One region of the Streptomyces sp. NPDC048411 genome, then DNA from elsewhere that is predicted to be linked to it. Evidence: riboswitches for the same ligand, from Rfam matches in the RefSeq annotation. Region 1 holds a riboswitch; the other holds the start of a gene.
What was found. A riboswitch is a leader RNA that binds a small molecule or an ion and turns the genes downstream of it on or off. The one in region 1 is predicted to bind cyclic di-AMP.
Positions count from the first base shown of each region.

Region 2: linked by a shared signal. The riboswitch ahead of AB0915_RS35875 (LysM peptidoglycan-binding domain-containing protein) and the one ahead of AB0915_RS20915 (NlpC/P60 family protein) in region 1 are both predicted to bind cyclic di-AMP.

Region 1 covers NZ_JBEZKL010000057.1:8,026-13,692, forward strand. The annotation lists gene pcrA (DNA helicase PcrA) at 1-936, opposite strand, end outside; cyclic di-AMP (ydaO/yuaA leader) riboswitch at 1,194-1,358, shown strand; gene AB0915_RS20915 (NlpC/P60 family protein) at 1,366-2,529, shown strand; gene AB0915_RS20920 (hypothetical protein) at 2,604-2,957, opposite strand; gene AB0915_RS20925 (C40 family peptidase) at 3,313-4,362, shown strand; gene AB0915_RS20930 (GNAT family N-acetyltransferase) at 4,636-5,409, shown strand; gene AB0915_RS20935 (response regulator transcription factor) at 5,448-5,667, opposite strand, start outside.
Region 2 covers NZ_JBEZKL010000188.1:3,803-9,469, reverse strand. The annotation lists partial or broken gene AB0915_RS35890 (glycosyl transferase family 28) at 393-554, opposite strand; gene AB0915_RS35885 (aromatic acid exporter family protein) at 987-2,213, shown strand; gene AB0915_RS35880 (DUF5996 family protein) at 2,366-3,319, opposite strand; cyclic di-AMP (ydaO/yuaA leader) riboswitch at 3,892-4,077, shown strand; gene AB0915_RS35875 (LysM peptidoglycan-binding domain-containing protein) at 4,082-4,849, shown strand; gene AB0915_RS35870 (GMC oxidoreductase) at 5,356-5,667, shown strand, end outside.

The sequences.
Region 1 (5,667 bases):
GACGCAGAGCTCGGCGGGGGCGTCGGCCTCTCCGGCCGGGCCGACCAGTTCGCGTACGAGCGTGTACTGCGCGTGGTTGGTGTCCTGGTACTCGTCGACGAGGACGTGCCGGAAGCGGCGGCGGTAGTGCTCGGCGACGTCGGGGAACGCCTGGAGCAGATGGACCGTCGTCATGATGATGTCGTCGAAGTCCAGTGCGTTGGCCTCGCGCAGCCGGGACTGGTACATCGCGTACGCCTGGGCGAGCGTCTTCTCGAAGCCGTCCGCAGCCTGGCCGGCGAAGGTCTCCTCGTCGATCAGCTCGTTCTTCAGGTTCGAGACCTTGGCCGTGAACGACTTCGGTGGGAAGCGCTTCGGGTCGAGGTCCAGATCGCGGCAGACCAGGGCCATCAGCCGCTTGGAGTCGGCCGCGTCGTAGATCGAGAACGACGAGGTGAAGCCGAGCCGCTTCGACTCGCGGCGCAAAATCCGGACGCACGCGCTGTGGAACGTCATGACCCACATGGCGTTGGCGCGCGGTCCGACGAGCTGCTCGACGCGCTCCTTCATCTCGCCCGCGGCCTTGTTGGTGAAGGTGATCGCCAGGATCTGGCCGGGGTGCACGCCGCGCTCGGCCAGCAGGTGGGCGATGCGGTGGGTGAGCACCCGGGTCTTGCCGGAGCCCGCGCCGGCGACGATGAGCAGCGGCGATCCGGCGTGCACGACCGCGGCGCGCTGCTCGGTGTTCAGCCCGTCGAGCAGGGCAGCGGAGTCGATGGCGGGGCGGTGGGCGCCGTCCCGGTAGTACGCGTCCCGAGGCGGCGGGGGCGCGTCGAACACGCCCGCGAAGAGGTCCTCCGGCACCGCTTCGGGTGCGGAGTCCTCGGGGGGCGGCGGGGGTTCTTCCTCCGGGTGCTGGAGGCCGGCCAGGAAACTGTCGTCAAAGAGGCTGCTCATCGCCTCACGAGTCTAGGGCGACGCACCGACACTCTGCGGCCGCATGGAGAAGCGCGACCGGAAGGCGCCTACGTACGGGGAGCAGCCACCCACGCCCCGTAAGGAAATCAGGGCCCGGACCACGCCTTCCGGCCCCTCTACACCAAGGTCACGAAAACGTATCGGGCATATCGAACATCAACCTTCACAGCGGCAACACGGTTGGCTAGCGTGCTCCCTCGGGCGGCCCGTACCCCCTTGAGGCGAACCACGCCGAGCGGGCTCCCACGCCGAATCCGCGCTGCCCACAGGGGAGTTCGGAACCGGGGACCCATAGGAAAAACCGGGGTGAATCGGTCCAAATCCCCACTCGGACCGTAGGGCAGCCTTCCGTTCCGCCCGAACCCGACAGCTAACCCGGTAGGCGGTCCACGGAAGGAGACGCCGGCTTTGGCATCGCACCGCAAACCGCGCAGCCGGGCACGCACCACCACCCCCGCCGTCGGGCTCACGACGGCCGCACTGGCAGGGGTGACCCTGCTGTCGACCCAGAGCGCCATGGCCGCTCCGGGCGCACCCAAGCCCAGCATCGAGGACGTACAGAAGAAGGTCGACGACCTCTACCGGCAGGCGGGCACCGCGACCCAGCAGTACAACAGGGCGAAGGAGGCCTCCGCCACGCAGCGCGGCAAGGTGGACGCCCTGCTGGAGGACGTGGCCGAGCGCGCCGACAAGCTGAACGAGGCGCGCAGGACCCTCGGCAACTACGCGGCCGCGCAGTACCGCACCGGCTCCATCGCCCCGACCGCCACCTTCTTCCTGGCCGACGACCCGCAGTCGTACTTCGACCAGAACCAGCTGATGAACCGGATGACCGCCCAGCAGCAGAAGGCGGTCACGGACTTCCGTACGCAGCAGGCAGCGGCGGCGAAGAAGCGCACCGAGGCGGTGCAGAGCCTGGAGACGCTCACCGAGTCCCAGGCCACGCTCCGGACCAGCAAACAATCCGTCCAGAAGAAGCTGGGCGAGGCGCGCGCGATGCTGTCGAAGCTGACGGCCGAGGAGAAAGCGCGGCTGGCGGCGCTGGAGCGCGAGAAGGAGGCGGAGGCCAAGCGCAAGGCGGAGGAACTCGCCCGCCGGCAGGCCGCCGCCAAGGCCGAGGCGGACCGCAAGGCCGAGGCGGCGGCGAAGGAGGCCGGCTCCACCGGCGGCACGGGCACGGGGACGGGCGCGGGAACCGGGACCGGCTCGGACACCAGCGCCACCTCGAAGGCCGAGAAGGTTCTCGCCTTCGCCCGCGCCCAGATCGGCAAGCCGTATGTCTGGGGAGCCACGGGCCCCTCCTCCTACGACTGCTCGGGGCTGACCCAGGCCGCCTGGAAGGCGGCGGGCGTCGACATCCCCCGCACCACCTGGGACCAGGTGGAGGTCGGCACCCGGATAGCCACGGCCGACCTTCAGCCGGGCGACCTCGTCTTCTTCTACGACGACATCAGCCACGTCGGTATCTACAAGGGCGACGGCATGATGATCCACGCCCCGAAGCCGGGGGCGAACGTCCGCGAGGAGTCGATCTACTACATGCCGATCTACGGCAGCGTGCGCCCGGCGTAGCGGCGGGCCCTCATGCGCGAGTGAGCCCCTGCCGGACCCGGCAGGGGCTCACTCGCGCATGTGCGTGGTCCGGCTCAGGTCCAGAGCATCGCGATGAAGATATTGGCGACCGTCAGTCCGCCGACCGCCGCGAACACGCCCTTCTCGGCCTTCTCCTCGTCCCGCTTGATGTAGACCAGCGCGAGGATCACCACCAGGACCGCCAGCTTCACGCCGATCTTGATGTTGTTGACCGAGTGGCCGTCGGCCTGGTTGAGCCCGACCAGCGCGACGCCGGTGACCAGCATGGTCAGCGCGCCGTGCAGCATCGCCGGGACGAAGCGTGCCGTGCCCGCGCCCATCGCCTTCATCTGGGTCAGGAAGCCGCCCAGGAGGGAGGCGATACCGATGATGTGCAGCGCGACGAAGACATTGATGAGTACGTCCATGAGGCAGCAGCCTAGCCGGGGCCATATCACCCCTCTTCGGCGAGGTGGGGGCTCCTTGGTATTTCGCTTGCATCTGCACCGAGTGCCCGACTCTGGTGTAATTTTCCAGTCACTCAACGACACCTCATCGCCAAATTCAGGCAATAACCGTCATTGCGACTCTTCCCAGCGCCCCGGGCTTAGCGTCCCTGTCCAGGTGGCCGGCTTCACCACCGCTCCGCACCCGGACGGCAGCCCGGTCACCCCGCCGAGAAATCCGGCGGCGGGCCGCTCCCCCTGTTGGCGTCCCGCCGCCGGACCTCAGCGGCCCGCCGGTAGGCCCCGACGGGCAGTCGACGCAAGGAGCCCCGCCCCCGTGGCAGCGCATCGGAAACCCAGGCAGCGTCCGCACCCCGGCTCCGCCGCCCGCACCGCAGCCACCCTCGCCTTCGCCGCGGCGGCGACCGCCGCCGCCCTGCCGGGCTCCGCGCACGCCGAACCACAGCCCACCCCCGCCCGGATCAAGGCCGCGGTGGACCGGCTGTACCACGACGCCGAGGTCGCCACCGAGCAGTACAACGGCGCGAAGGAGAAGGCGACCGCCGCCGCCAAGTCCCTGAACGCACTGCGCGACGAGGCCGCACGCAGGACCGAACGCCTCAACGCCTCCCGCGACGCACTCGGTTCGCTCGCCGCCGCGGAGTACCGCACCGGCGGCCTCGACCCCGCCGTGCAGCTGGCGCTGTCCTCGGACCCCGACCAGTATCTGCAACGGGCCTCGTACGTGGACCGGGCCGTCGACCGCCAGGCAGCCGAGGTCTCCCATGTGCAACGGCAGGTCACCGAGATCGCCCAGCTGCGCGCGGAGGCGAAGGACGAGCTGGCGGACCTCACCGCCCGCCGGGCCGACCTGAAGAAGCACCGGGCGACGGTCAGGGCCAGACTGGCGGAGGCCCAGAAGCTCCTCGACACCCTCTCACCCGCGGAGCGCGCCGAGTTCGAACGCTCGGACACCGCCCGCGCCGCCGCCCGCGCGAATCGCAGCGCCCCGCGCTTAGGCACCGCCCAGGCCCCCAACGCCCGCGCCGCGGAGGCCATCGCGTTCGCCTACGGGGCGCTCGGCAAGCCGTACGTCTGGGGCGCGACCGGACCGTCCTCGTTCGACTGCTCCGGGCTCACCCAGGCCGCCTGGCGCTCCGCCGGCGTCTCGCTCCCCCGCACCACATACACCCAGATCAACGCCGGCCGGAACATCTCCCGCTCTGAACTCGCCCCCGGCGACCTGGTGTTCTTCTACTCCGGGATCAGCCATGTCGGTCTCTACATCGGCGATGGACAGATGATCCACGCGCCGCACCCCGGAGCGCCGGTCCGCATCGCGCCGATCGACAACATGCCCTTCGCGGGAGCGACCCGGGTCGCATAGGCTCCCTTGCTGCACAGTTCGCAGTCCTGAGAGGGGCTCACCAAATGGGAGTCCGATCAGCTCGCGGCGTCTGGTGCGTGCGCTCGCAAGGCGTCGGAAGGTCCTCGGATGGGGTCTCCCCTGCTCGAACGGAGCCGAGAGCTTGAGGAAAGAGCTACTAGGGCCTTTCGGCAACGCGGCGAGCGTGCGTGCCAGACGCCGCGAGCCGGGCGCCCATTTGGTGAGCCCCTCTGAGTCCAAAGTCCCGCCGGACCGGTCGAAGGGGAACCCCGTATGCCCATGGACACCGACGTCCAGACCTACGCCCAGACACTCGCCCTCCGCTCCCCCGGCCACCTCCGGGTCGGCCCGTTCACCGTCCGCCACAACCCGAACTGGTCGCTGAAGTACGCCAATTACCAGATCCCGGACCGGGACGCCGAACCGACCGCGACCGACGTGCAGGAGCTGATCGCCGCATTTCGCGAACGGGACCGGATGCCGCGCCTGGAGTATCTGCCTGGCTGGGCATCCGCGGTCGAACCCGCCCTTCTCGCCGCCGGGTTCACCGTCGAGGACCGCCCGCCGATCCTGGCGTGCACACCCGGCGGCCTCCTGCCGCCGAAGCCCGTCGACACCCTCGTGCTGGCCGAACCGGCCACCGACGCCGAGTTCGACGCCGCCGCCCGCGTACAGCACCACGGGTACGGCGGGACCGGGGAGCCCGAGGGCGGCCAAGCCGCGTGGCTGCGCGACGCGGTGACGGGCGGCGGAGTGGCGGCGCTCGCCACCCTCGACGGCACCCCGGCGGGCGCGGGCGGCTGCTCGGTCCCGGTCGACGGCCTCACCGAACTGACCGGTCTCGCCGTCGCCGACGCCTTCCGCCGCCGCGGCATCGGTGCCGCACTATCCGCCCATCTGACCGCGGCCGCGTTCGCGCGGGGCTGCCGGGTGGTGTGGCTGGAGCCGGCCGACGCCGCTGTGGAACGGATCTACGCGGGCATCGGCTACCGAAGGGTCGGCGAGAAACTCAACATCTCCGTCGACCCCGAACGGGAGAACAGCTGACTCACGGCCTCCCCCACGGCAGGGAGTGGGGGAGGCCGTCAGACCAGCCGTCGGGCCGTCGCCCACCGCGTCAGCTCGTGCCGGTTCGACAGCTGGAGCTTCCGCAGCACCGCCGAGACATGCGACTCGACCGTCTTCACCGAAATGAAGAGCTGCTTGGCGATCTCCTTGTACGCATAGCCGCGCGCGATCAGCCTCAGCACCTCGCGCTCGCGCTGTGTCAGCCGGTCCAGGTCCTCGTCGACCGGGGGTGCGTCC
Region 2 (5,667 bases), on a different contig from region 1:
CGAGAACCCCGGCGAGTCCGGTGCAGGGCGGCGACGTACGACCGCCATGCCCCGGGCATGGTTCGGCGGCCGTCGAACTCTTCCGTCAGCCCGCTCACGGACGCCAGTACCGCCCGGTACAGGGCGGAGGCGTTCGGCATGCCGCCCACCTCGGTGCCGAGCGTGACGTAGACGAGCGGTTCTTTGCCGGCGTGCCACCGGTCCGGCAGGGCGTTCGGGACGGGTGGCTGATGGTAGCGCCGGCTCACCGCGTACGGCGAGGGGTCCAGGGAAGCGGGGAGCCGGGTCAGATGCGGGGAGGACCGGAGCCGTTCCGCGATGCCCGCACCGTGCGAATCGAGTACCGGGCGGAGCAGTTCGTCGGTGGACTCGGCGAACTGCGCGGCAGAAACGGCGACCTGGGCATGGGGGACACCGTGCCGCTCGGCCGCCACCACCGATGCGAGCTCGTACATCTCGTGCAGGACGAGATCCGGCCGCCACTCCCGGCAGAGCTCCTCCAGCGTCGGCAGCATGGCGGTGATGCACAGTCTGCCGAACACCTCCCTGGTCATCAGGGACACGCCCTCGTCCGCGGGCAGCCCCAACACCCGCATCATCAGCGGCACGAGCTCGGCCTCCGGCGGCTCCCCGCCGATGCGGTCGGGCTGTTTCCGGGCCGCCAGTAACGGTTCGAGCTTCGGCGGCGCGACGACGAGGACATCGTCCCCACGCGCCGCGCAGGCGTCGAGGAACGGGACAAGCGGGCTGAAGTGGCCCGATCCGCTGGTCGAGGCGACAAGGACACGCATGGCACGAGCGTAGGGATCGGTTACCCACACCCACAGGGCCGCATTGCGCCGACTTCCGGCAATCCGCTGCCGTCCCGCCTTGCTGCCCGCCCACCGCTCCCCGGCGGCGGTACGGACCCGGTGACGGGGCCCACGCGCAACCCGTCCGGTGGATTCGTGGTGCTGCAAGCAGACGTACGAGGGAAGGAGAGTGAAATGCCTGAACTCTCCGCACCCGTGATCAAGCTCGTACGGCAGACCACCGAGCCTGTCGCGGCGCAGACCCTGCGCTCGACGGCGGCCGCGGTCATCTCCTATGTCGTCGCGGTGTGGACCCTTCCTCAGCCTGTACCGCTGACGGCTCCACTGACCGCGCTCCTCGTCGTCCAGGTCACCCTGTACGCGACACTCACCACGGGCATCCGGCGCGTCAACTCCGTCGTCGTCGGGGTGCTCATCGCCATCGGCTTCAGCGCCCTGGTGGGTCTGAACTGGTGGAGCCTGGGTCTGACGATCTTCAGCTCGCTGATCATCGGACGGATGGTGCGGGTGGACGAGTTCGTGCCGGAAGTCGCCATCAGCGCGATGCTCGTCCTCGGCGTCTCCCAGGTCGCCGCCACCGCCTGGGACCGCGTTCTGGAGACCCTGATCGGTGCGGGCGTCGGCCTGTTGTTCAACCTGCTCGCACCGCCCGTATGGGTGCAGAACGCGGGCGTGTCCATCGACGAACTGGCGCGGGAGATGGGACGGATGTTCCGGGCCATTGGCGAGGAGGTCGGCGGCCACATCTCCGTCCCGGAGGCGGCGGCGAGACTGCACGACGCCCGCAGACTGGACCACGACATCGTGGCCGTCGACGCCTCGCTCCGGCAGGCCGAGGAGAGCCTCCTGCTCAACCCCCGGATCCGGCAGGGCCTTCTGTACCGCATCGTCCTGCGTACCGGACTCGACACACTGGAGATCTGTGCCGTTGTCCTCCGTGTGCTGGCCCGCACGCTGACGGACCTGGCCAAAGCCCGGACCGGGGAAACCATGTTCCCGCAGGACGTGGCCGCTTCGCTCCGGGAACTCTTCGCGCAGATGGCCGACGCCATCGAGAGCTTCTCCACGCTGATCACCACCCCGGTGTCCGCCAATGCCGAGGAGGCGGAGTCGCGACTTGCCGCCGCACTGGCCGCCAGTCGCGCCACTCGGGACGTGGTGGCCGACCTTCTGCTGGAGGACGTCCAGGAGCACCCCCGACAGTGGCAACTGCACGGTGCGCTGCTCGCCGAGGTCGACCGCATTCTCGATGAGCTGGACATCGACAAACGCGCTGAACGCCTTGGCGAGGAACTCGACCGCCACTCCGCTGAACTGCACGAACGCCGTCCCCGGCTCGCCGCACTGCGGCGGCGGCTCGGCAGCCACCGGGCCCCGCAGCCGACCGTCCCGGGAGGGTGAGGGTGAGGGCGAGGCGAGATCGAGACCGAGGAATATGACGAGGGATTGGAGCGGCTCCTGCCCACCTCGCATCCGGTCGCCCAGCCGACCCCGGGTCCCCAGGGCAAGGTCCCCGCGGACCGGGAGCGGCAGCTGCACTGAAGCCGCGCTCCTCACCCACCGGCAGACGCACGGGTCCTCAGGCACGGATCGGTGATCCCGCCGGGACAGGCGAGACGGTCGATGTCCCAGCCGGCGCGCCCCGCTCCGGCCTGATAGGCGCTTTCGTAGAAGGCGAGTACGGCCGCACGGGGATCGCTCTCGGTGCGGGCCGCGTCGTACGGCAGCACCGCCAGGTGGCTGCCGCCACGATCCACCCATTGCGCCGACACCGGAGTGAGCGGTTCCTCCGCCAGCCGCGCCGGTTCGGGAGCGGTGTACGAGTAGAACGCGGGCGCGGCGAACGTGTCGTCACCGAACCAGAAACCGAAGCTGATCACTTCCCGGGAGTAGGCCTCTCGCGTCACCGGGTCGATCTGCTGGGGCTGGTCGATCTGACGCTCCGCAAAGCGGGTGTGAGCAATATCGAAGGTGTGCCAGAAATGGTGCACGGGGCTGACTTTCCCCGAAAATCGCGCGGCGAATTCCTCCAGTACCAGGGCCACTTGACTGAGGACCTGCCAATACCGGTTGGCCTGTTCGGGATCGTATGCCGCGTGCTCCGTATCCTCGGCGAACGGCCGGTCGGCGTCAGGCAGATCGAATGGCTTGGGCAAATTGATATCCACCTTGATGCCCAGCGTGTCCAGGGCAGCCATGACCTTCTGGTGGAAGGACGCCACGGACTGGCCCGAAAGCGGGAACGAGACCATCACGCCGTCCAGTCTTGTGATGACGAGTCGATGGCCGACGAAGTCGAAGTCCACCGTGAAAATCGGGTTTCCGTCGATCTGCCCCATGGGGCGGGTGGTGATACCGCGGCCCGTGAGGTGAAACGGAACGTTCCACCAGTGATTGCGCCGGACACTGGCCGCGAGGCGGATCTTTCCGACGACCTGCGCGAAGCGGTGGAGCGTCTCTTTGGTGTCACGCCACTCGGCGAGCGGCATGGGCGGGAACAGCTCCATCGCCATCACCTCTCTCGTGCTGCCGGACGGTTCCGGCGGGTGGGCAGGGCGTTCTTCCGCACCATCATGGCCACGCCGAAGGTGTGCGGCATCTCGTGCGGCCGCCATGGTGTCGTTCGCGTGAACCTGCACGACCTGGCCGGTGGGCGGCCACTCGCGCGCCGCAGTCGGCGCAGGCGGGTGACGCGCGGTCGCTCCCGGCCGTTTCCCCGGGGACGCCCTTCCCGGCGAGTCGAAGGCCGGGTGCCTGCCCCTGACGCCAAAATCTCCTGAATGTCGCAATTTTGGCGATAAAGGGAAGTTGCTCGCTGCTCTGGTGAATGCGTAACCCGAGCAGGCCCGAGGGTCTGCGCGCCGGGCAAATCGCCCTTTTCGGACCGAGTGGCGAGAGTCACCTTCCGGGCCCGCGGACGCAGCGACGTGTCGCCCGGTTCCCTTCTGCGCCAAGAAAGTTGGCTTTGCGGACCGGGGTGGATTGCGAAAATTTCCGCGACTCGATCTTGTAAATGAATTGTGATCGAGAAATGGGGGCTTGTTCAGGTCGGAGTTTCTCGCCTACGGTCACCGTCAATCCGGATGGAACGCCGAATCCTGCCGCCGTCCGGGAACCCGACCATTCACGTACGGCAGGAGCGGGGGACCCGCGCAATCCGCCGATCCGGTATCCGGAACGGCTAGGGGTGAAGTCGTATTCCCATACGGCGAGGCAACTCCAGCCTCAACCCGACAGCTCACCTCGTAGGCGACGGAGAGGAATGCGCCATGCCCGCACAGGTTAACCACCGTCGTCGTAAGTCCAGTTCGCTGACTCGCGGATTCATCGCCGTGAGCACGGGCGGAGCCGCTCTCGCGCTTCCGATGATCGGGGCAACCGTTGCCTCGGCAGCGCCGGCGCAGCCTGCCACCGCCGCCGTCGCCAAGACAGTGGCGCCCGCTGCCGCCCCCGCCAAGCCGACTGCCGTGCGGGCAGCTACGCCCACCGTCTATTCCGTGATAGCCGGCGATTCCCTTTACAAGATCGCCCTGAGCTATTCCGTGAGCGGCGGTTGGCAGCAGCTGTACAAGGACAATCGAGCGGTCATCGGAGCAGACCCCGGCGTCCTTCACGCGGGCCAGAAGCTCACCATCGGCGCCACCGCGCCCGCGGCAGTCGAGTCCACGACGGCCACGAGTACCGCCGCTGCCGTCACCGCGAAGCCTGCGACGTACACGAACGACCTCGACGGCTGGATCAAGGAGTCGCTGGCCGTCATGGCCCAGCACGGCATCCCCGGCAGCTACAATGGCATCCACCGCAACATCATGCGCGAGTCCGCGGGCAACCCCCGGGCCATCAACAACTGGGACTCGAACGCCGCCAAGGGCACGCCGTCCAAGGGGCTCCTGCAGGTCATCGACCCCACGTTCCGGGCCTACCATGTGCCCGGTACGTCGATGGACCCCTACGACCCGGTCGCCAACATCACGGCCGCGTGCAACTACGCCGCCGCCAAGTACGGCTCGATCGACAACGTGTTCGGGGCCTACTGACGCCCGGTTGCGTTGATTCAGGCATGACGGGTGGCGAGGGTCCGATGGGGCTTCGCCACCCGTTCCCGTCGGTGTAGTGCACGGGAGACCATGCAGAAGTCGAGAAGTCAGCCCGCCTCGCTTCGCATCCGGCGGCGTCGTCGGATGTCACGCACCAGCTGCCAGAGAGTAGTGGCCTGCAGCAGGCATGCACACGCGACTGACCATCCCGACTCATCTCCGGCCGGATACGCCTGCAGCGCACCCATGACGAGCATGAGGCAGAGCAGAACACCCAACGCCGATATGGCCAGGCCGACCCGATCGGTCACCTGTGAATGGTCATGGATCAATCGAATCGATGCCTAGGGTGGGACCAGGTTCGGGCCACTGAGGCCGGCCCGCCTGACGCACGGCATTGATCCGGGGCGCCTCCGTCGGGCGCATGTTACCCATCGGTATGTAGTGACTTAACGCGCGAACAGCAGTAGAACCAGTTTCACTCTCTGGAGAGTGAGGCGTGTCACATGAGTGACTTTACCATGCACAATGCAGGCCCCAAGGGCGTTTCGCGTCGAAGGTTCATCGCAGGAACTGGTTCTATTTTAGGAGCCGTGGCCCTCGCGGGTCACACCACCCCGGCCCAGGCCGGGGTCGGCTCCGCAACCGCCCCGATCGACTCCGGGGCCCATGTCCCGGCCCTGGTCATCGGCACCGGATACGGCGGCTCCGTTGCCGCGCTGCGTCTCGCGCAGGCAGGCGTCGACGTGCACATGGTCGAAATGGGCATGGCCTGGGACACCCCCGGCCCGGACGGCAAGATCTTCGCCAACACGACC